DNA from 2 places in the Pseudomonas sp. GL_091 genome. Region 2 is predicted to be linked to the other one. Evidence: predicted binding sites of a transcription regulator. Region 2 holds the regulator's gene; the other holds the start of a gene.
What was found. The regulator sigma-54, encoded in region 2, starts transcription at its own class of promoters, with help from an activator protein. The targets are predictions, from matches to a motif close to ANTGGCATNNANNTTGCTNT.
Positions count from the first base shown of each region.

Region 1: a site for sigma-54 is predicted at 6,387-6,406, ahead of glnK (P-II family nitrogen regulator). Genes of this name have one in related genera too.

Region 1 is NZ_CM174451.1:6,945,248-6,956,185, reverse strand. It holds gene AC3ITY_RS31800 (SrfA family protein) at 1-899, opposite strand, end outside; gene AC3ITY_RS31795 (aldose 1-epimerase family protein) at 1,166-2,377, shown strand; gene AC3ITY_RS31790 (YifB family Mg chelatase-like AAA ATPase) at 2,384-3,877, opposite strand; gene AC3ITY_RS31785 (hypothetical protein) at 4,151-4,951, opposite strand; gene AC3ITY_RS31780 (hypothetical protein) at 5,053-5,499, opposite strand; gene AC3ITY_RS31775 (accessory factor UbiK family protein) at 5,933-6,193, opposite strand; gene glnK (P-II family nitrogen regulator) at 6,613-6,951, shown strand; gene AC3ITY_RS31765 (ammonium transporter) at 6,987-8,324, shown strand; gene AC3ITY_RS31760 (secondary thiamine-phosphate synthase enzyme YjbQ) at 8,539-8,964, shown strand; gene sutA (transcriptional regulator SutA) at 9,066-9,389, shown strand; gene AC3ITY_RS31750 (HAD family hydrolase) at 9,575-10,282, opposite strand; gene xerC (tyrosine recombinase XerC) at 10,279-10,938, opposite strand, start outside.
Region 2 is NZ_CM174451.1:915,981-926,918, reverse strand. It holds gene AC3ITY_RS04145 (KdsC family phosphatase) at 1-250, shown strand, start outside; gene lptC (LPS export ABC transporter periplasmic protein LptC) at 258-830, shown strand; gene lptA (lipopolysaccharide transport periplasmic protein LptA) at 817-1,365, shown strand; gene lptB (LPS export ABC transporter ATP-binding protein) at 1,365-2,090, shown strand; gene AC3ITY_RS04125 (RNA polymerase factor sigma-54) at 2,454-3,947, shown strand; gene hpf (ribosome hibernation-promoting factor, HPF/YfiA family) at 4,022-4,330, shown strand; gene ptsN (PTS IIA-like nitrogen regulatory protein PtsN) at 4,343-4,807, shown strand; gene rapZ (RNase adapter RapZ) at 4,810-5,667, shown strand; gene AC3ITY_RS04105 (HPr family phosphocarrier protein) at 5,683-5,955, shown strand; partial or broken gene AC3ITY_RS04100 (ZIP family metal transporter) at 6,134-6,229, opposite strand; gene pmbA (metalloprotease PmbA) at 6,294-7,640, opposite strand; gene yjgA (ribosome biogenesis factor YjgA) at 7,749-8,273, shown strand; gene tldD (metalloprotease TldD) at 8,322-9,764, opposite strand; gene AC3ITY_RS04080 (carbon-nitrogen hydrolase family protein) at 9,777-10,631, opposite strand; gene AC3ITY_RS04075 (YhdP family protein) at 10,701-10,938, opposite strand, start outside.

The DNA of each region.
Region 1 (10,938 bases), 1.1 Mb from region 2:
GCTGCCGGGTCTTTGGCTGGGTCTTTGGTCAAGTCGGCGGGTGCTGCGTCAGCCTCGTTACCCTCGACGGCCGGCGATTCCACGCCTTGGGCTCCGGTCACGGCGGTGCCCGTTCCAGTGGTGGAGCCTATAACGGAGCCTGTCACCGGAACGCCATTGAGCGTCGTGACATTGCCGGGCAGTTGCGGCTCTTCCAGTTGTTTTTCCACCGGAACGATGCCCTCAGGCAGCAGGTCCACCGCCACTAATGGAATCGGGACGCAACCGCGCAGGCCGAGCAACAGCCACAAAAGGAGCAGCAGGAGCGGCAGCAGCAACAGCCACCACCAGCGACGCCACCACGGACGAGCCACCACCGGCACGACGGGCGCAACAACAGGCGCTTCAACCATGGGTGGCAGCGGCGGAGCCTGATAGAGGCAGTGCAGGGGATCGCGATTGAGGTCGGTACCGGCGTGCTCGAAACCCCAAAAGGTCAGCACCGGTTTGCCTTGCACCAGGTAGACGAAGTTTTCGTCAGGGATATGAATGACGCGCTTGAGCAACTTGCCGAACACGGCTTTGTCGCCTTGCTGCTGTTCACCGGAATCAGTGCCCAGGAAACGCTGGCTCAATTCCTCGAGTGCAGTCTTGAGGGCTTCAAGTTGGCGCCGGGCAGGGGCGCGCTCTTCTTCGGTCGCGCTGCTCCACGGGATCACATCGCCGTCGAGGGCGCTGTACCAATCGATCTGGTTGCCGAGTTCATCGCTTTGAGGGATGGCCAGATGATCGACCAAATCGGGGTTCTTGCGGCGAATGGCTTCGCGCAATTGCAGGGCCGCCCGGTAGACCGGTTGACCTGTTTCACCGAGGGCAGTGAATGACCCGCTCTTACCGCTGCGTAATAGTGCCCCGCGCATTCAAACTCCATACGATCCGTTGCGCAAAAATGACAGACAAATGTGTCTGTACTTGCTCCTGCATTTAGCGGGCGACCTTAATGTCATCATGATATCGCCGTCAATCTGCCGGAGGTTCAAGCCTTATGAGACTAACGTAAGCGTGCGGAGGTTGCATAAGGTCAATTTTAATTGGCTTGGGAAGGCTCGGGCGTAAGCTTTTTATGCTTGCTGAATCGTTTCATCAGCGCTATAAAAAATGCACAACTCCAATAAAGGCTTTCCCCATGACCTCGCTCAAACTCCTCGTTGTCCTTGGCGCGCTGTCCGCCTCTCACGCCATGGCTTGGGATTACGTCCTGCTCGACAGCGACAAAGCCGCGCAAAACTGGCAGATCACCAGCCAGCAACTCGGTGTGAAAACCGACCAACCCTTCTCCGTGACATTTCGTAACTTGCACGGCGGTCGGCAAGAGGGCGTCAGCATCGTCGACATCGATAACGGCACGATGAAACTCTCGGTGGTGCCGACTCGCGGGATGAACGTGCTGCAGGCGTCGGTCGGTAATGTGCGCATGGGCTGGGATTCGCCGGTCAAGGACGTGGTCAATCCGTCCTCCATCGAGCTCAACGGTCGTGGCGGCCTGGGCTGGCTCGAAGGCTTCAACGAGCTGGTGGCCCGCTGCGGCTACGAATGGGTCGGCCATCCTGGCATGGACAACGGCGAACTGCTGACTCTGCATGGCCGCGCCGCCAACATCCCGGCCAGCAAAGTTACCCTGCATATAGATGAGAAACCGCCTTACGCGATCAGCCTGCGCGGCGAACTCAAAGAGCAGGCGTTCAAGAAAGTCGATTTCTCGGTGATGACTGAGCTGCTCACTGAGCCCGGAAGCGTCGCGTTTGCCCTCAATGACACCCTGACCAACAACGGTGATTATCCGAAGGAATACCAGGCGCTTTATCACAGTAACTTCAGTTCGCCGTTCCTTGAGCAGGGCGCCCGATTTGTGGCTCCGGTCAAACAGGTGTCGCCGTTCAACGACAAGGCCAAAGGGGATCTGGCGGATTGGCGGACCTATCGCGCGCCGACCAAGGGCTATGACGAAACGGTGTACAACATTGTGCCTTATGGCGATGCCAAAGGTGACACGTTGACCGTGCTGCATAACAAGGCAGGGAGCCTTGGGGTGTCGGTTGGGTTTAATACTCAGCAGTTGCCTGTGTTCTCGTTGTGGAAGAACACCGATACGCAAGGGCAGGGATATGTGACCGGGTTGGAGCCGGGGACGAGTTTTTCTTATAACCGCCGGTATCAGCGGCCACTTGGTTTGGTGCCGATTATTGGGGTTAAAGAGCAGAGGCAGTTTCAGATCAAGTACAGCTTGCTGGCGGATAAGGGGGCTGTGGACAAGGCGTTGCATCGGGTGAGCGAGATTCAGGGCGCTCGGGAAACCGAGGTAAGACAAGCGCCGTTAGTTGATTTCTCCAAGGAGTAATTCTGGTCAGTTTGTGCTCGGCCGATACTGCAGCGCCTCAGCCAGATGATCGCGGGTGATGCCATCAACTTGCTCAAGGTCCGCCAGGGTGCGTGAGACTTTAAGCAGTCGATGGGCCGCTCGCAGCGACAAGGTCAATCGCTCACATGCCGTTTCCAGCCAGGTTTCGTCGGTTGTGGATAACTTGCAGTGTTCGCGCAGGCCCGGCAGATCAAGGAAAGCGTTCGCGCAGCCCTGGCGTTTTTGTTGTCGCTCTCGGGCGTCGGCAACCAGCACTGCGGCGGTAGCGGTGTCATCACCGGGTTTCAGCGCAGGGTTCAACGCCGTGGCTTCCCGAGCGACGGTCAGGTGCAGGTCGATTCGGTCCAGCAACGGCCCTGACAGTTTGTTGCGGTAACGCTGGACCATGTCCGGTGTACAACTGCATTTGCCGCTGGGTTCGCCAAGATATCCACAGGGGCACGGGTTCATCGCGGCTACCAATTGGAAACGGGCCGGGAAGCGGACACGATCCTTGGCGCGGGAGATTACGATGTGACCGGATTCAAGCGGCTCCCTTAACACCTCCAACACCTTGCGATCGAATTCCGGAAGTTCGTCGAGAAATAGAACGCCATGATGGGCGAGGGTTATTTCACCGGGTTGCGGTTTCGAGCCGCCGCCGACCAATGCCGGCCCGGAAGCGGAGTGGTGGGGTTGGCGGAATGGTCTTTGCGGCCATTGGCTCAATGGCACGCAACTGGTAACGGATTGAATGGCTGCGACTTCAAGAGCTTCATTTTCGGCTAGCGGTGGGAGCAAACCCGGTAAACGACTCGCCAACAGCGTTTTCCCCGTCCCCGGCGGCCCGCTGAACAGGAGGTTGTGAGCCCCCGCCGCTGCAATCAGCAAAGCGCGCTTGGCCGAGAGTTGGCCCTGCACTTCATTCAAGTCAGGATAGGGTTTGCTGGCATAGAGCAAGCCGTTGGAGACATAAGGCTCAATCGGTGTATGCCCATTGAAATGCGCAACGGCCTCAAGCAGATGATCCACCGCAATCACTTTCAGTCCCGAGGCCAGGCACGCTTCCTCGGCGTTAGCTCGCGGCACCATCAACCAGCGCCCGGCCTTGCGTGCCGCCAGCGCCGCCGGCAGAACCCCACGAACCGCCCGCACGGCACCTGATAACGCCAACTCCCCAAGGCATTCCGCATCATCGAGCGTCAATGTAGGCACCTGCACACTGGCCGAGAGGATCCCCAGGGCAATCGCCAGATCGAACCGCCCGCCATCCTTGGGCAAATCCGCGGGCGCCAGATTCAACGTGATCCGTCGCGCCGGAAATTGCAGCCCGGAATTGATGATCGCGCTGCGCACCCGATCCTTGCTTTCCTTCACCGCCGCTTCGGGCAGGCCGACCATGGTCAGCGATGGCAAACCATTGGCCAGATGGACTTCAACGGTGACGGCTGGCGCCTCCACGCCGACCTGGGCGCGGCTGTGGACGATGGAGAGGGACATTGTCGTTCCTTGAGCTAAACGGGGGCTGCTTCCTGCGGGTTTTTGAAGGGTAGTCGTGGAGTCTTGCCAGAGAGGAGGGAAACTTTCGCAGAATGTTGCTGAAGCCACTATACGTAACAGCAGCCAAACGCTGCGTTCGGCTGCGGTGGCAAATCCACCTCCTGAGCAATCGCACTACTCAACGCTGTTTGCGAGTTGCATAAGGAGTGTCTGCAAAACATATCGCAGGTATTTGACTTCTCGAATTTATTCAGCGTGCAAAATAAAAATAATTTATGTTGAAGCAGCTTCTTTGGAAGAGGTTGTGTCGTCAAACAAACTACTGTCACCGTCCAGGATTTTGCTAGCGAAGCGCTCGGTATCCATCTTTTTTTTGCCTTCTGCGATATTCGTAAAATAGTTGAAGTCTAAATCTATCCAGTCCTTGAGTTTGGTTTCGTAGTTGTTTGGATACTGTGCTTGCTCCACGGGAGGCAGGCCCTTGTAATGGTCAAGGACACTTTGGAAGAAGTTGGTAAGCTTTCCAGTGCTGTTATATTCAAATTCTGCTTCGGCCACCACTTTCTGTCGCCATGCAAATTCTTGTTTGGCCGATTCTTCCAATGCTGCCCGTCTTTCATTGACGGTAAAGGTGCCGCTGTCATCGTAAGTGATTAAGGCCAGTTGATCCATGGGCATTCCAGAAAACGGATTTTTGCCGAGTCCGTTTGTATACTGTGTCGCACTTTTGGCGCGCGCTAATAATGTGGGGTTATCTGAGTCGGGAACTTCAGAGTCGTGTTTTGATTTATTGGCAGTATAATTAGCACTCTCCAATTCGTTGAATGTGTTTTTAGCCATCGAACTCAGTTCCATTTTAGTCAGGCGTACATCCCGGGCCTGTGCACGTACTGAGGCTTCGCTCAATTGGCTCGCTAGCGTGGAAACGGTACTGCTATCTCGTGCGTTGCCATACGGGCCCTGGGGGCTACTTTGGTTGACACCTGGGTTTTTGCTGGGAGTCGCTGTCAGTTTTTTAGTTCCAGCCAGCGTTTGGCCGCTGTTAACTGCAGAGTTGTTTAGTGAATTAAACATTTTTTGCAACTCCTTGTTTGATGACTAAGACATGATCAATCGCCTGATAATATTGATACTTTGGCAAGATCTTGCAAACCACTTAAGGCCCGCTACATGCTTCACTTCATGGTGATTACTACTGACCAGGCATAGGAGGACGGATTTGTTCTAGTTACCTTGATGGTGCAGGTGGCGCCGCCGCTAGGAGTTGCCGTATTATTCCATTTTGGGATTTTGGTCGCGCCTGGGCCAACAGTCTCCACAAATGTAGCTAAATAAATACATTTTTTTCTACCCATTTGATATCGCAAATTAGCATAGTTGTGGCCAGGAAACATCCGGCTTTGTATGGTGTACGTATCCGAGCCATTTGCAATTACGGACTCTTGTGGAGTAGGTGATGCGTTTACTTTTGTTGTAGCTTCATTGTTGGTTGTGGGGGTGTACGTAGCAGTCTGTGTTCCAAGGTTCTTGAATGTGACTGTTACAGGCGGCCCGGCGATAGCTGAACTTATGTGAAATGCAGTCAATGCGAAAGTCGCAATTAAAGACTTAGGCAGTTTCATGGGTGTTGCTCCTTGTGGTGTTGGTAACAATATTCCATTTAAAAAATTGTGCTCATCACAATCTATTATCCAAGCCTGTAGCATGGGCTTGAACTTTCTCGAGCGGGTGCAGTTCCGGCATTCAAATGAGGGAAACTGCTTCTGATTTTCGCCAAACGAATCGGGTGGCAGCTGTGCGCGGGTTGGCGAACCGGTGCCTGCGGAAAAACCGGCAGACCCGAGGGCCTTCAACTGAGAGTGAGTTTAGGAACCGGAGTTTTGCGGCGCAATCGGACGGCGAATGAGATTGATGTAGGAAGTTGCCGGGATTCTCGCGAGCTTGAAGATCGCAGCCTACGGCAATTCCTACAGGTGTATCTGAAGGTCGTTCCGACCTTATCGCGAGCAAGTCGCGCCCATATTGGATTGGGTTTGATGGTGGGAGCTGGGGGCGTTACTCGGTCGGCGGATTCAGTTTCGCTTCCAGCTCCGCCACCTTCGCCTCAAGGCTCTCCAACCGCGCCCGGGTGCGCGCCAATACAACCATCTGGCTATCGAATTCTTCCCGACTCACCAGATCCAGTTTGCTGAAGCCGCTCTGCAGCAACATTTTGAACTGGCTTTCGATTTCAGCTTTCGGCAGAGGCGTGTCGCCGCTGAAGAGGCGGGAGGCGGTGCCGGTGAGGGCGTCGAGGAAGTCTTTTGGCGCGAGCATGGGCAATGTCCTGGAAACAATGACGGGCAGTGTATCACGCAGTGTCTATAGTCATTTGCGCAGGCGAAGGGCGCACGCTTTTCGCGCATGGGGACGGACGGCGTCGCACCGTTATTGTGCGTAACCCGGCGAGTGTTGTTGCGATATGGCGGACATCTGCCGGCAAAATGTTGAAAACTATGAGTTTTGTGGATATGGCAAGGTTTCTGCTTAGATGCTGGTAACCCATGCACTGATGCAGTCGTTGTGACGAATGCAGTGCGCCAGGCGGAACGCGGGGAGTGTTTCGCAGGGAGCGGTTAGCTGGCGTCGAACGGGCAGGTAAGGCCGACGATGCGTTACAAAGCCAGGCACTGCGCTTAGACTTGAGTCGGGTTTGTTTTCCTGGGGCAAGTCCACCAATTCGGGAGAGAGTTTTCATGAAGCTAGTCACTGCCATCATCAAGCCGTTCAAGCTGGACGACGTACGCGAGTCGCTGTCCGAGATCGGCGTGCAGGGCATTACCGTCACTGAAGTCAAAGGCTTTGGTCGGCAGAAGGGTCACACCGAGCTGTATCGCGGCGCGGAGTACGTGGTCGATTTCCTGCCCAAGGTGAAGATCGACGTCGCCATCGATGACAAGGATCTGGACCGGGTAATCGAGGCCATCACCAAGGCTGCCAACACCGGCAAGATCGGTGACGGCAAGATCTTCGTGGTCAATCTGGAACAGGCGATTCGCATCCGTACCGGCGAAACCGATACCGACGCTATCTAAGCCGCCACAAACCCAACGCCCCAGGAGAAAACAAAATGACTCTGCGTAAATTCGCAGGGCTAGGAGCCCTGTTGTCCCTCGTAATGCCCAGCCTGGCCATGGCGGCAGACGAAGTGGCGGCCCCAGTCCTCAACTCCGGCGATACCGCCTGGATGTTGACCTCTACAGCTCTCGTGCTGTTCATGACCATTCCCGGCCTTGCGCTGTTCTACGGTGGCATGGTCCGGTCGAAAAATATTCTTTCCGTGATGATGCAGTGCTTCGCCATTACCGGTCTGATCAGCGTCCTGTGGGTCATTTATGGCTACAGCATCGCGTTCGACACCACGGGCATGGAGCAGGGCGTCATCAACTTCAACTCGTTCTTCGGCGGCATGGGCAAGGCATTCCTCGCCGGTATCACGCCAGCCAGCCTGACCGGCCCTGCGGCGCTGTTCCCCGAGGCGGTGTTCGTCACCTTCCAGATGACCTTCGCGATTATCACCCCGGCGTTGATCGTCGGCGCCTTCGCCGAGCGGATGAAGTTCTCCGCGATGCTGGTGTTCATGGGCGTGTGGTTCACCCTGGTTTACGCGCCGATTGCGCACATGGTCTGGTCCGGAAACGGCGGCCTGTTGTGGGACTGGGGAGTTCTGGACTTCGCCGGCGGCACCGTGGTGCACATCAACGCCGGTGTGGCTGGTCTGGTTGCCTGCCTGGTGCTGGGCAAGCGTAAGGGCTTCCCGACCACGCCGATGGCGCCGCACAACCTCGGTTACACCCTGATGGGCGCGGCCATGCTGTGGGTCGGCTGGTTCGGCTTCAACGCCGGTTCCGCCGCTGCGGCCAACGGCACCGCCGGCATGGCGATGCTGGTAACTCAAATCGCTACCGCTGCTGCTGCGCTGGGCTGGATGTTTGCCGAGTGGATCACCCACGGCAAGCCTAGTGCACTGGGCATTGCTTCGGGCGTGGTTGCCGGTCTGGTGGCAATCACCCCGGCTGCCGGCACCGTTGGCCCGATGGGCGCGCTGGTCATCGGTCTGGCGGCTGGCGTGGTGTGCTTCTTCTGCGCCACCACTCTGAAGCGCAAGCTCGGCTATGACGATTCCCTGGACGCCTTCGGTGTGCACGGTATCGGCGGTATCCTCGGCGCAATCCTGACCGGTGTGTTCGCTGCTCCGTCCCTGGGTGGCTTCGGCACCGTGACCGACATCGCCGCACAAGTGTGGATTCAATGCAAAGGCGTAGGCTTCACGGTGATCTACACCGCGATCGCCACATACATCATCCTCAAGGTGCTGGATGCGGTCATGGGCCTGCGTATCAACGAAGAAGAAGAAGCGGTCGGCATCGATCTGGCGCTTCACAACGAACGCGGCTACAACTTGTAAGCAAGCGCATAAAAAACCTGCCCGGCTTGCCGGGCATTTTTTTGTCTGGATTTTGTCATTGAAGGCTGAGCTGAAAGGTTTTTTCCTACAGGTTTTACGATGTTTACGTCGGGTGTTTTTGTGCGGTCAAAGGCTTACAGGATTGAAGGAATATTAGGGCCTTTGTTTTTTCCCAGAGCGCGCTAGAATGCGCCCCGAACGTGCGGAGAACTGTATGTGGCAACAGACTCTGATTACCTTGCGGGCGAGGCCCCGGGGCTTTCATCTGGTAACGGACGAGTTACTCGCCGGCCTGCCTGAACTCAAGGCGTGTCGGGTCGGTCTGTTGCATTTGTGGCTGCAGCATACCTCGGCGTCGTTGACCATCAACGAGAACGCCGATCCGGCGGTACGTCGCGACTTCGAACGATTTTTCAATCGTCTGATCCCACAAGGAACAGACGGCTATGAGCATAACGACGAAGGCCTGGACGACCTCCCGGCGCACTTCAAGGCCAGCGTGATTGGCTGTCAGCTCAGTTTGCCGATTGCGGCAGGCCGGTTGGCGTTGGGGACCTGGCAAGGCGTTTATCTGGGCGAGCACCGTGATCATGGCGGTGCCCGTAAAGTCCTCGCCACCGTGCACGGTGAAGAGGCATAACCGCTGGTCAGCAGCGGCTGTTGATTTTTTTCCGGCAGCCTTCGACAGAGGGCAAAGCTGGGCTATAACTAATCTGCTTTTCGCAAGTCATGAGGTAGAACATGAGCGACGATGATCTGGAAAACGACGACCTCGAAGTAGGCGACGACGACGAAACCGAAGAAGGTCTGGAAGCAGCGGCGGAAGACGTCGCTGAAGACGACGGCGGTGATGCGCCGGTTCCGACCGCCAAAGGCAAGGCCAAGGCAGCGGTATCGGTCGATGAGCTGCCGAGTGTCGAAGCCAAGAACAAGGAACGCGATGCTCTCGCGCGGGCTATGGAGGAGTTTTTGGCCAAGGGCGGCAAAGTGCAGGAAGTGGAGGCCAATGTGGTCGCCGATCCGCCCAAGAAGCCGGACAACAAGTACGGCAGCCGGCCTATCTGAACCTGCTACCCGCTTGCTGAAAAAGCCCGCCGTCGCTGCGGGCTTTTTCATGCCTGATACAAAATTTTGGGTTGAGCACAGTTCCTCTGTGGGAGCGAGCCTGCTCGCGATGACAATTGACCAGACGCCGATATGGTGACTGTCAGACCGCTATCGCGAGCAGGCTCGCTCCCACAGGTTTTGTGTCAAGCCGACACCGAATTCCACCGCGCCAGCAACGCCGGCAAATCAGTCAGGCTGCGAATCTCCGCATCCGGCAGCCGTTCTGCTTCCCAGACCTTGCCCGCCGGGTTGAACCATATCGCCCGCATTCCCGCCTGCTGCGCACCGGCAATGTCATCGCCCGGATGATCGCCAATGTGCACCGCCGATTCAGCGGTCGCGCCACCGCGCTGCAAGGCCTCCTGGAACAATCGCGCGTCGGGTTTGGCGATGCCGATGTCTTCGGCGCACAGCGCAAACTTGAAGTAGTCCGCCAGGCCTAGCCGACGCACATCGGCGTTGCCATTGGTGACCACGCCGAGGGCGTAGTGGTTGGCGAGGATTTCCAGGGTCGGTTCGACCTCTGGAAACACTTCGATCTGATGCCGGGCGTGCAGGAATACTTCAAAGCTCTTGTCCGCCAGATCCGAAGCTTCTGCATGGGTGTAGCCGGACTCTTCCAGTGCATGGAACAGCACTCGTCGACGTAGGGCGCTGATGCGGTGCTTGAGGCTAGGCTCATTGCTCAATACGCGCTCACGAATGGCCCACAGATGCTCCACCGGCACCGCCCCCAGATTGGGCGCGTGCTCGGTCAGCCATTCACGCAAAACGGCTTCGGCGCTGACGATTACCGGGGCGGTGTCCCACAGGGTGTCGTCGAGATCGAAGGTGATCAACTGAATACTCATGAATCGTCGCCTTTCATGCGTTTGGCCCGTGGGTGGGCGCTGTCGTAGACCGCTGCCAGGTGCTGGAAGTCCAAGTGGGTGTAAATCTGCGTGGTCTTGATGTCCGAGTGGCCGAGCAGTTCCTGCACCGCGCGCAGATCCTGGGAGGATTCCAGCAAATGGCTGGCGAAGGAGTGCCGCAGCATGTGCGGATGCAGGTTCTGTCCCAGTTCGCGCTCGCCGGCAGCCTTGACCCGCACCTGGATCGCCCGGGGGCCGAGACGTCGACCTTGTTGGCTGACAAACACCGCATCGTCCGCCGGGTTGGCCATGGCCCGCAGTGGCAGCCACAGTTCCAGGGCTTCGCGGGCTTTTTTTCCTACCGGCAGCAGGCGGGTCTTGCTGCCTTTGCCGAGCACCTGGACCATACCGTCAGCCAGATCGAGCTGATCGAGATTGAGCCCCGTCAGCTCCGACAGCCGCAAGCCAGAGGAATAGAACAGCTCCAGAATCGCTTGGTCCCGGCGAGCCAGAAAGTCATCCTCGACACCACCTTCCAGCAGTTGCAGCGCACGGTCGGTGTCGAGAGTTTTCGGCAGGCGGCGTTCGCCTTTGGGGGGCGCGAGGCCATTGGCCGGATCGTGGTCGCACAGGCCTTCGCGGTTCAGGTAGTGATA
Region 2 (10,938 bases):
CGACGAACTGCTGGCCCAACTCAACCTGAGCTATGAACAGGTGGCCTACCTCGGCGATGACCTGCCGGACCTGCCGGTGATTCGTCGCGTAGGCCTGGGCATGGCCGTGGCCAATGCCGCCAGTTTCGTGCGTGAACACGCCCACGGCATCACCCTCGCCCGTGGCGGCGAAGGTGCCGCTCGCGAATTCTGCGAACTGATCCTGCGTGCCCAGGACCGCCTCGACGCGGCCAATGCGGCGTACCTGTGAGCCCATTATGCTGAGCAAAAAGTTTCGCAACACCCTGATGTACAGTTGCATCGCGGCGATATTCGCCGCGGCTGGCTACTGGAACATCAGCCCGGAACGCTTCCTCGACAAGCCGGTAACGCCGATCGATGAAAGCATGATCGACTATTACGCCATCAACGCCCACAGCGTGCAGTACCTGCCGGACGGCAAGCTGCAATATGATCTGGTGTCCGACAAGGTCGAGCACCTGAAAGCGACCGAGGTGACATTGCTGACCAACCCCGACCTGAATGTGTTCCGCGGCACTGAATTCCCGTGGCACGTCCAGAGCTTGCACGGCGAGGTCAACCCTGATGGCACACAGGTCGAACTGATCGATGACGTGCGCATCACGCGCTTCGACGAGAAAAACCGTAAAACCCTGATCACCAGCACCCGTATGACCGTGTTCCCGCAGCAGCAATATGCGCAGACAGAGCAAGACGTTAGAATCGACGGCGCTGGCGGTGTATCGACTGGCAAGGGAATGAAGGCGTATTTGAAAGAAAGCAGGATACACCTGCTATCGAACGTAAGAGGACAGTATGAGGCTCGTTAAAACCCTCCCGATTTTGCTCAGTCTGGGCGCAGCACTGGGAAGCGTGAGCGCCTGGGCTCTGCCGGAAGATCAACAGCAGCCTATCCGCATTCAGGCCGACGATGCCCAACTGGACGACAAGCAAGGTATTGCTACCTATAAGGGTGACGTGATCATCACCCAAGGCTCGATGAAGGTGACAGGCAACACCGTTACCATCACCCGCACCCCGACTGGCGACATCGACGTAGTGACCTCGGTGGGCAACCTGGCGTACTTCGAGCAATTGCAAACGGCTGGCGATACCAAGCCTGTTCAGGGCTGGGGCGTGACGATCCAGTATCACGCCGCGCAAAATCGCGTCGTACTGATCGACAAGGCCAAAGTTGTCGACAAGGACAACAACGTCACCCAAGGCGAAAAAATCGTCTACGACACGGTCAAGAAGCTCGCCAGCGCCGGTCGCGCCACGGGCAGCAAGGTCACCGAGGCGCGTCCGCGCATCGACATGGTGATCCAGCCGAAAAAGAAAACCGACGAGCAAAAGGCCCAGTAATGGCAACTCTGAAAGCTCAGCATCTGGCCAAGAGCTACAAGAGCCGCCAGGTCGTGCGCGACGTCAGCCTGTCCATCGACAGCGGCCAGATCGTCGGCCTGCTTGGCCCAAACGGCGCCGGCAAGACCACCTGCTTCTACATGATCGTCGGCCTGGTGCAAGCCGACCAGGGCCGCGTCCTGATCGATGACCTGGACGTCAGCCACCAGCCAATGCACGGTCGCGCAAAGGCCGGTATCGGCTACCTGCCGCAAGAAGCATCGATCTTCCGCAAACTGTCGGTGGCCGACAACATCATGGCCATCCTCGAGACCCGCAAGGAACTCGACAAGGCCGGTCGTCGCAAGGAGCTGGAAAGCCTGCTGCAGGAATTCCACATCAGCCACATCCGCGACAACCTCGGCATGAGCCTGTCCGGTGGCGAGCGCCGTCGCGTGGAAATCGCCCGCGCCCTGGCCACCAACCCGAAATTCATCCTCCTCGACGAACCCTTCGCCGGCGTGGACCCAATTTCGGTCGGCGACATCAAGCAGATCATTCACCACCTCAAGGCCAAAGGCATTGGCGTGCTGATCACCGACCACAACGTCCGTGAAACCCTGGATATCTGTGAAACCGCCTATATCGTCAACGACGGTCAACTGATCGCCGAAGGCGACGCTGAAACCATCCTGGCCAACGACCTGGTGAAGGAAGTGTACCTGGGCCACGAATTCCGCTTGTAAGACACCGAGGTGCCAGAGCAGTCGACGAGCGCTTGTCTCGATAAAAAATCAACTCTTTTTTATTGTTAAAGCGCTCTAGGCAAACACGACACTTCAAAGATGTTCGGGAGCCAGCTGGAGCATCCTGTCAACAAAACTTTGCAGATTTTTATTGTTACAGCGCTCTAGGCAAACACGACGCTTCAAAGATGTTCGGGAGGCCAGCCGGAGTAACCTGTCAACAAAACTTTGCAGGTTTTTATTGTTACAGCGCTCTAGGCAAACACTTCAGTTTCAGGCATATAATTTGCTTATGATTGGCGCCCCGGCGCCCTGTAGTGGATGGCGCATGTGCGCCGGCGAATAAGGTGTTAAGCCCCTGCCATGAAACCATCGCTAGTCTTGAGAATGGGCCAGCAGCTGACGATGACACCGCAGCTGCAACAGGCCATCCGCCTGCTCCAATTGTCGACCCTGGACCTGCAACAGGAAATCCAGGAGGCCCTGGAGTCCAATCCGATGCTCGAACGCCAGGAAGAAGGCGACGACTTCGACAATTCCGACCCCTTGGCCGACAACGCCGAACAAAAGCCCAACACTGAAATCCAGGAGCCCTCCTACCAGGAAAGCGCCCCGACGGTTGATAACCTCGATGAAGGTGACTGGAACGAGCGCATCCCCAACGAACTTCCCGTCGACACCGCGTGGGAGGACGTTTACCAGACCAGCGCCAGCAGCCTGCCCAGCAATGATGATGACGAGTGGGACTTCACCACCCGCACCTCGGCCGGCGAAAGCCTGCAGAGCCACTTGCTGTGGCAACTGAACCTGGCCCCGATGTCCGACACCGATCGCCTGATCGCCGTGACCCTGATCGACTGCATCAACAATCAGGGCTACCTGGACGAAACCCTCGAGGAAATCCTCGAAGCCTTCGACCCGGAGCTGGACATCGAACTGGACGAAATCGAGGCCGTCCTGCACCGCATCCAGCAGTTCGAGCCCGCCGGCATCGGCGCCCGCAACCTGGGCGAATGCCTGCTGCTGCAATTGCGCCAGTTGCCTGCCAAGACCCCTTGGCTGGCCGAGGCCAAGCGCCTGGTCACCGATTATATCGACCTGCTTGGCAGCCGCGACTACAGCCAGTTGATGCGCCGCATGAAGCTCAAGGAAGATGAACTGCGCCAGGTCATCGAGCTGGTCCAGAGCCTCAACCCGCGCCCGGGCTCGCAGATCGAGTCCACCGAAGCCGAGTACGTCGTTCCTGACGTCATCGTGCGCAAGGACAACGAGCGCTGGCTGGTGGAGCTGAATCAGGAGTCGGTGCCACGGCTGCGGGTCAACGCCCAGTACGCCGGTTTCGTGCGCCGCGCCGACACCAGCGCCGACAACACCTTCATGCGCAATCAGTTGCAGGAGGCCCGCTGGTTCATCAAGAGCCTGCAAAGCCGCAATGAAACCCTGATGAAGGTTGCCACCCAGATCGTCGAGCATCAACGCGGCTTTCTGGAGTACGGCGACGAAGCCATGAAGCCGCTGGTCCTGCATGACATCGCCGAGGCGGTCGGCATGCATGAGTCGACGATTTCACGGGTGACCACCCAGAAGTTCATGCACACCCCCCGGGGCATTTACGAACTGAAGTACTTTTTCTCCAGTCACGTAAGCACCTCCGAAGGCGGCGAATGCTCGTCCACGGCGATCCGGGCGATCATCAAAAAACTGGTTGCCGCGGAAAATCAGAAAAAGCCGTTGAGTGACAGCAAGATCGCTGGTTTACTGGAGGCACAAGGCATTCAGGTGGCTCGCCGCACCGTCGCCAAGTACCGCGAATCCCTCGGGATCGCGCCTTCGAGCGAACGCAAGCGGTTGATGTAGAGCCACGCCACAGCGTTCCAGTGGTAGATCATCTGATCTACCGCTTTATGCACTGGCAACGAAGGAGAAGCTGTATGCAAGTCAACATCAGTGGACACCAACTGGAAGTGACCGAACCTCTTCGCACCTACATCGGCGAAAAACTCGAACGATTGGAGCGACATTTCGACAAGATCACTAATGTGCAGGTCACGATGACCGTCGAAAAGCTGAAGCAGAAAATCGAAGCCACGCTGCATATTCCCGGGAATGAAGTGGTCGCAAACGCGGAACATACTGATATGTACGCCGCGATCGACGCACTCACCGACAAGCTGGATAAACAACTCAAAAAGCATAAGGAAAAGACCCAGAGCCTCCTCCAGGGCGCAACCGGTCGTTAACACTCCCAACCCATGATCCGACTTGAAAGTATCCTGACCCCCGGCCGTTCCCTGGTGAACGTGCCGGGAGGCAGTAAAAAGAAAGCCCTCGAACAAATTGCCAATCTGATCGCCCGCGAAGTGCCGGCCCTGGAGATGCAAGATGTCTTCGAGGCACTGATTGCCCGTGAAAAACTCGGCTCCACCGGTTTTGGCAATGGCATCGCTATTCCACATTGCCGTCTCAAAGGCTGTGTTTCGCCCATCAGTGCATTGATGCACCTGGACGCCCCTATCGATTTCGACGCCATCGACGGCGCGCCGGTTGACCTGCTGTTCGTACTGCTGGTCCCGGAAGCCGCCACCGATGCGCACCTTGAGCTGCTGCGACAGATCGCCAGCATGCTCGACCGCAAGGAAGTACGTGAAAAACTGCGTAATGCTGCAAGCAACGAAGCCCTGTATCAGGTTGTCCTGAACGAGCAAAACGGTCAGTAATCATGCGCTTGATCATCGTCAGTGGCCGTTCCGGCTCAGGTAAAAGTACCGCCCTCAACGTTCTTGAGGACAACGGCTACTACTGCATCGACAACCTGCCTGCCGGCCTGCTGCCGGAGCTGGCCGAACGTGCCTTGATTCATACCGAGCTGTTACAGCCGCTGGTCGCCGTTTCCATTGACGCGCGCAACCTGCCCAGCCACCTGTCACGCTTCCCCGACCTGCTCGAAGAGGTCCGCAACCGCCACATCCAGTGCGATGTCCTGTACCTGGACGCCGACGAAGAAACCCTGCTCAAGCGCTTCTCGGAAACCCGCCGACGTCACCCCCTGACCAACGCCAACCGCTCGCTGGCCGAAGCCATCAGCGTCGAGAGCGACCTGCTCGGGCCGATTGCCGACCTCGCCGATCTCAAGATCAACACCACCAGCCTGAACCTGTACCAACTGCGCGACGCCATCAAGCTGCGTCTGTTGAATCAGCCCGAGCCGGGCACTGCGTTCCTGGTGGAATCCTTCGGGTTCAAGCGTGGCATGCCGGTGGACGCCGACCTGGTGTTCGATGTGCGCTGCCTGCCCAACCCTTACTGGAAACCGGAATTGCGCGAGCAATCCGGGCTCGATCAACCGGTTGCCGAATATCTGGCGGCCCAGCCGGATGTCGAAGAGATGTTCCAGGACATTTCCACATACCTGCTAAAGTGGCTGCCTCGTTTTGCCGCCAGCAACCGCGCCTACGTCACCATTGCCATTGGCTGCACTGGCGGACATCACCGTTCCGTCTACCTGACCGAGCGTCTGGGGCAGGCGCTGCAAAAAACCCTGAAGAACGTCCAGGTTCGCCACCGCGACCTCAGCTAAAGGATTCACACCGCGATGCCTGCTCTGGAAATCGAAATCATCAACAAACTGGGCCTGCATGCTCGCGCTTCTGCAAAATTCGTTGGGGTGGCGGGTCAGTTCCCGTGCCAGATCCGGGCCGGTCGTACACCAGAGTCCATGGTCGATGGCAAAAGCATCATGGCGATGATGATGCTGGCCGCCGGCAAAGGCACCACGATCCACTTGAGCACAGAAGGCGAGCAGGAACAGGAAGCGCTGAATGCGCTGGTGGCGTTGATCAACAACTTCTTCGACGAAGGCGAGTAACAGTCACGGCTTTGTGGCGAGGGGGCTTGTCGGAACGCCGCATCGCCCTGTTCGGCTGCGTAGCAGTCGTAAATCCGACGAACACAGCATCCACGTTGAATCTCGATTGCAGTTTTTGGGGCGGCTTCGCCACCCAGCGGGGGCAAGCTCCCTCGCCACAAAGGCTCTTTGCCACAAATCAAGCCAGCGCCGTATCCATCACCATCATCAAACAGAACCCCATCAGCAGCCCAAGGCTGGCAAGCTGGTCATGACCATTGCCGCGCGATTCGGGACAAGGTCAATAAAAAAGGCGCGCCCCCATTGAGTAGCGCGCCTTTTTGTACAGCGGCCCTGGCTTAGCTGCCCGCCACCGTCATCCGTTCGATCAGCACCGAACCGGTGCGAATGTTGCTGCGCAACTCAAGATCGTTACCCACGGCAACGATCTGCTTGAACATGTCGCGCATGTTGCCGGCAATGGTCACTTCCTGGACCGCGAACTGGATTTCGCCGTTCTCGACCCAGTAACCCGCTGCACCGCGGGAGTAATCACCGGTCACCATGTTCAGGCCTTGGCCCATCAACTCTGTCACCAGCAAACCGCGGCCCATGCGGCGCAGCAAGGCGGCCTGGTCTTCATCGCCATGGGTGACGAACAGGTTGTGCACGCCCCCGGCATTGGCGGTGCTCGGCATGCCGAGCTTGCGACCGGAGTAGGTGCCGAGGATGTACGACACCAACTCGCCTTTTTCGACGAACGGTTTGGCATAGGTTGCCAGGCCATCGCCATCGAACGCCGCACTGCCCAACGCCCGCATCAGATGCGGGCGCTCGTCGATGGTCAGCCACTCCGGAAACAGCTTCTGACCGAGAGTGCCCTCAAGGAACGACGACTTGCGATACAGGCTGCCACCGGAAATCGCCGACAGGAAACTGCCGAACAGCCCCCCAGCCAACTCGGCGGAAAACAGCACCGGCACCTCGCAAGTCGGCACCGGACGCGCGCCCAGACGGCTTGCCGCCCGTTGCGCAGCGCGCTGGCCGATGCTGACCGGGTCGGCCAGCAGATTGCCCTGGCGGTTCACGTCGTACCAGTAATCGCGCTGCATCTGGCCATCGGCCTCGGCGATCATCACGCAGCTCAAGCTGTGACGAGTCGACGCGTAACCGCCGATAAACCCATGGCTATTGCCATAAACGCGGCAACCTTGATGGGTACTGAGGGTGGTGCCGTCGGCGTTCTTGATCCGGCTGTCGGCGGCAAACGCCGCGGCTTCGCAGGCCAGGGCCTGTTCGATGGCTTGTTCCGGAGTGATGTCCCATTGGTGGAACAGGTCGAAATCCTGAATATCCCGCGCCATCAGCGCGGCATCCGCAAGGCCCGAGGCTCCGTCTTCCGAGGTGTGCTTGGCGATGGCCAGTGCAGCGGCGACTGTTTCGCGAATCGCCTCCGGTCCACTGGCCGAGGTGCTGGCGGAGCCTTTGCGCTGGCCAACGTACAAGGTGATGCCGAAACCCTGATCGCGGTTGAATTCAACGGTTTCGACTTCACGCTGGCGCACCGTGGTCGACAAGCCCTGCTCCAGGGACACTGCCACTTCACAGGCACTGGCGCCCTGGCGTTTGGCTTCAGCGATGATCTGCTCGACTTGTTCCTGCAGTGCCGGCAACGCTTGTGGGCCGACGCTTTCAACTGCACTCATGCTGTTCTCCACTCAAATTCTGCTTTCGGTAACGGTCATCGAGCGACCGGGCCGGACAAGCGGCCCCCGACTGGTTATCATGGCGGCGTTTCTTTGCGGACGGCCACCATGGTTGATTCTTACGACGACTCCCTCGATACGGGAGAAAAAAGCAAATCCCAGGTTAAACGCGAGCTGCATGCTCTGGTTGACCTTGGCGAGCGCCTTACAACACTCAAGCCTGACTTGCTGGCAAAACTGCCCTTGACCGACGGAATGCGTCGGGCTCTGGCCGATGCGCCCAAGCACACCGCGAACATCGCGCGTAAACGGCACCTTCAGTTCATCGGCAAGCTGATGCGCGATCAGGACACTGCCGCGATTCTGGTTTTGCTCGATCAACTCGATGCCTCCACTCGCCAATACAACGAACGCTTCCATAACCTGGAGCGCTGGCGCGATCGTCTGATTGCCGGCGACGATGCCGTTCTGGAAAAATTCGTCGTCGACTACCCGGACGCGGACCGCCAGCAATTGCGTTCCCTGATCCGTCAGGCCCAGCATGAGGTTGCGCAAAACAAGCCTCCTGCTTCCAGCCGTAAAATCTTCAAGTACATCCGTGAGCTGGACGAGACTCAACGCGGTCTGCGTTAATTCTCGAATCGGGTGAGCTGCCTCGCAGCTCACCCGCAGCCTCACTTCTTACGACCCCGTGCCACCCACGGTGATCGCATCAATCTTCAGCGTTGGCTGGCCGACACCCACCGGCACCGACTGCCCATCCTTGCCGCACGTGCCCACACCGCTGTCCAGCGCCAGATCATTACCGACCATCGACACTTTGCTCATGGCTTCAGGCCCGTTGCCGATCAAGGTCGCGCCTTTGACCGGAGCGGTGATCTTGCCGTCCTCGATCAGGTACGCCTCGCTGGTGGAGAACACGAACTTGCCGCTGGTGATGTCCACCTGACCGCCACCCAGGTTGGCGCAGTAGATGCCGCGTTTCACCGAAGCGATGATTTCCGCCGGGTCGCTTTCGCCGGCGAGCATGTAGGTGTTGGTCATGCGCGGCATCGGCAGGTGCGCGTAGGATTCGCGACGACCGTTACCGGTGCGGGCCACGCCCATCAGGCGCGCGTTGAGCTTGTCCTGCATGTAGCCTTTGAGCACGCCGTTTTCAATCAGCGTGGTGCACTCGGTCGGCGTGCCTTCGTCATCGACGCTCAACGAGCCACGGCGACCGGCCAGGGTGCCGTCATCGACAATGGTGCAAAGCTTCGACGCAACCATCTCGCCCATGCGCCCGCTGTAGGCCGAACTGCCCTTACGATTGAAGTCGCCTTCCAGACCATGACCGACGGCTTCGTGCAACAGCACGCCCGACCAGCCGGAACCGAGCACCACCGGCAAGGTACCGGCCGGTGCCGGAATGGCTTCGAGATTGACCAACGCCTGGCGCAACGCTTCACGGGCATAGCCCATGGCGCGGTCTTCGCCGAGGAAGTAACGGTAATCGGTCCGACCACCACCGCCATGGCCGCCACGCTCGCGGCGACCGTTCTGCTCGACGATCACACTGACGTTGAAACGCACCAGCGGTCGTACGTCCGCCGCCAAACCGCCGTCAGTGGAAGCCACCAGAATCCGCTCCCAGACACCGGCCATGCTCACGGTGACTTGCTGGATGCGTGGGTCGAGGGCGCGGGTCGCGGCGTCGACTCGCTTGAGCAAATCGACTTTCTCGGCACGGGTCAGCACTTCCAGGGGATTGTCCGGCGCATACAACTGCGCGACATCCTGACTGGTGAATGCCTGTACGGTGCCGTGCTGCCCGGCCCGGGAAATCGAACGGGCGGCACGCGCCGCCGCGCCCAAGGCTTCAAGGGTGATGGCATTGCTGTAGGCAAAACCGGTTTTTTCACCCGATTGCGCGCGCACGCCCACACCTTGGTCAAGGTTGAAGCTGCCTTCCTTGACGATGCCGTCTTCCAGCGCCCAGGACTCGGAGATCTGCCCCTGGAAATACAGGTCGGCCGCATCGATGCCCGGCCCGGCCAAGTCGCCGAGCACGCCTTGCAGGCTCTCGATCGTGACGCCACCGGGCGCCAGCAGGTGTTCACTGACTGAGGACAACAACTCGCTCATATGCTTTACGCCTTAAATTCGTCGTTCTGATGCAGGTCGCTGGGCGCCCTGCGAGAAAAAGCGCCGGTGACTGGACACCGGCATCCGCGCCCGAATGGACGCCTGTTCGCTGCAGTCGCGTTCGGCCAGCAGCACGGCCTCGCCTTGATCCTGTTGCGCCAGCACACGCCCCCACGGGTCGATGATGGCGGCATGGCCAAAGGTTTCCCGCGGCCCCGGATGCGTCCCGCCCTGGGCAGCCGCGAGCACGTAACATTGCGTCTCGATGGCTCGCGCACGGATCAGCACATCCCAATGCGCTGCACCGGTCACCGCCGTGAAGGCCGAAGGGGCGGTAATCAGTTCCGCGCCGGCCGCGCGCAATTCGCTGTACAGTTCGGGAAAGCGCAGGTCATAGCAGACCGTCAGGCCGACCCGGCCGACGGGCGTGTCCGCCACGACCACCCCGTTGCCATAAGCATAGTCATCGGATTCACGATAACGGCCACGATTGTCCGCCACGTCCACGTCGAACAGGTGCAGCTTGTCGTAGCGCGCCACCGTTTCGCCCTGGTCATCGACCAGCAATGAACAGGCATGGGCTTTGGCCGTCGGCTGATCCACCGGCGGCAACGGCAATGTGCCGGCCACAATCCATAACTTGAGGTCGCGTGCGGTCTGTTTCAACCAGGGCAGGATCGGGCCTTCGCCCAGTGCTTCGGCGCGCCCGATGTCGGCAATGTCGCGCCGGCCCATGGCGGCGAAGTTTTCCGGCAATACCGCGAGCTGCGCGCCACCGGCGGCCGCTTGCTCGAGCAAGCGACGGGCCTGGGCCAGATTGGCCGGCACATCGCTCTGGCTGACCATTTGAATCACCGCTACAGACATGGCGCACTCCTGGAATCGTATGCGGCCATGCTACTCCATAGGCTTGCCGAGTGCCTTTTCAAAAGGATCTCAAAAAGCCTTGTCGAAGGTGATTTTCGGTTCTTTCCACGGCCCCTGGACGGTGTACTTCACACTGGCGAAACGGGAGACACGGTCACCGATCAGCTTGTCGATCAGGAATAGCGCCCCGCCGACCGCGGGTGCACCGACGATCAGTGCGGCGATCGGCAAGTTATTGGTCACTGGCAAGGTCACCAGCAGTTTCGCATCGATCTGATCGGCCACCATGTTCAAGGTGCCGTCGAGT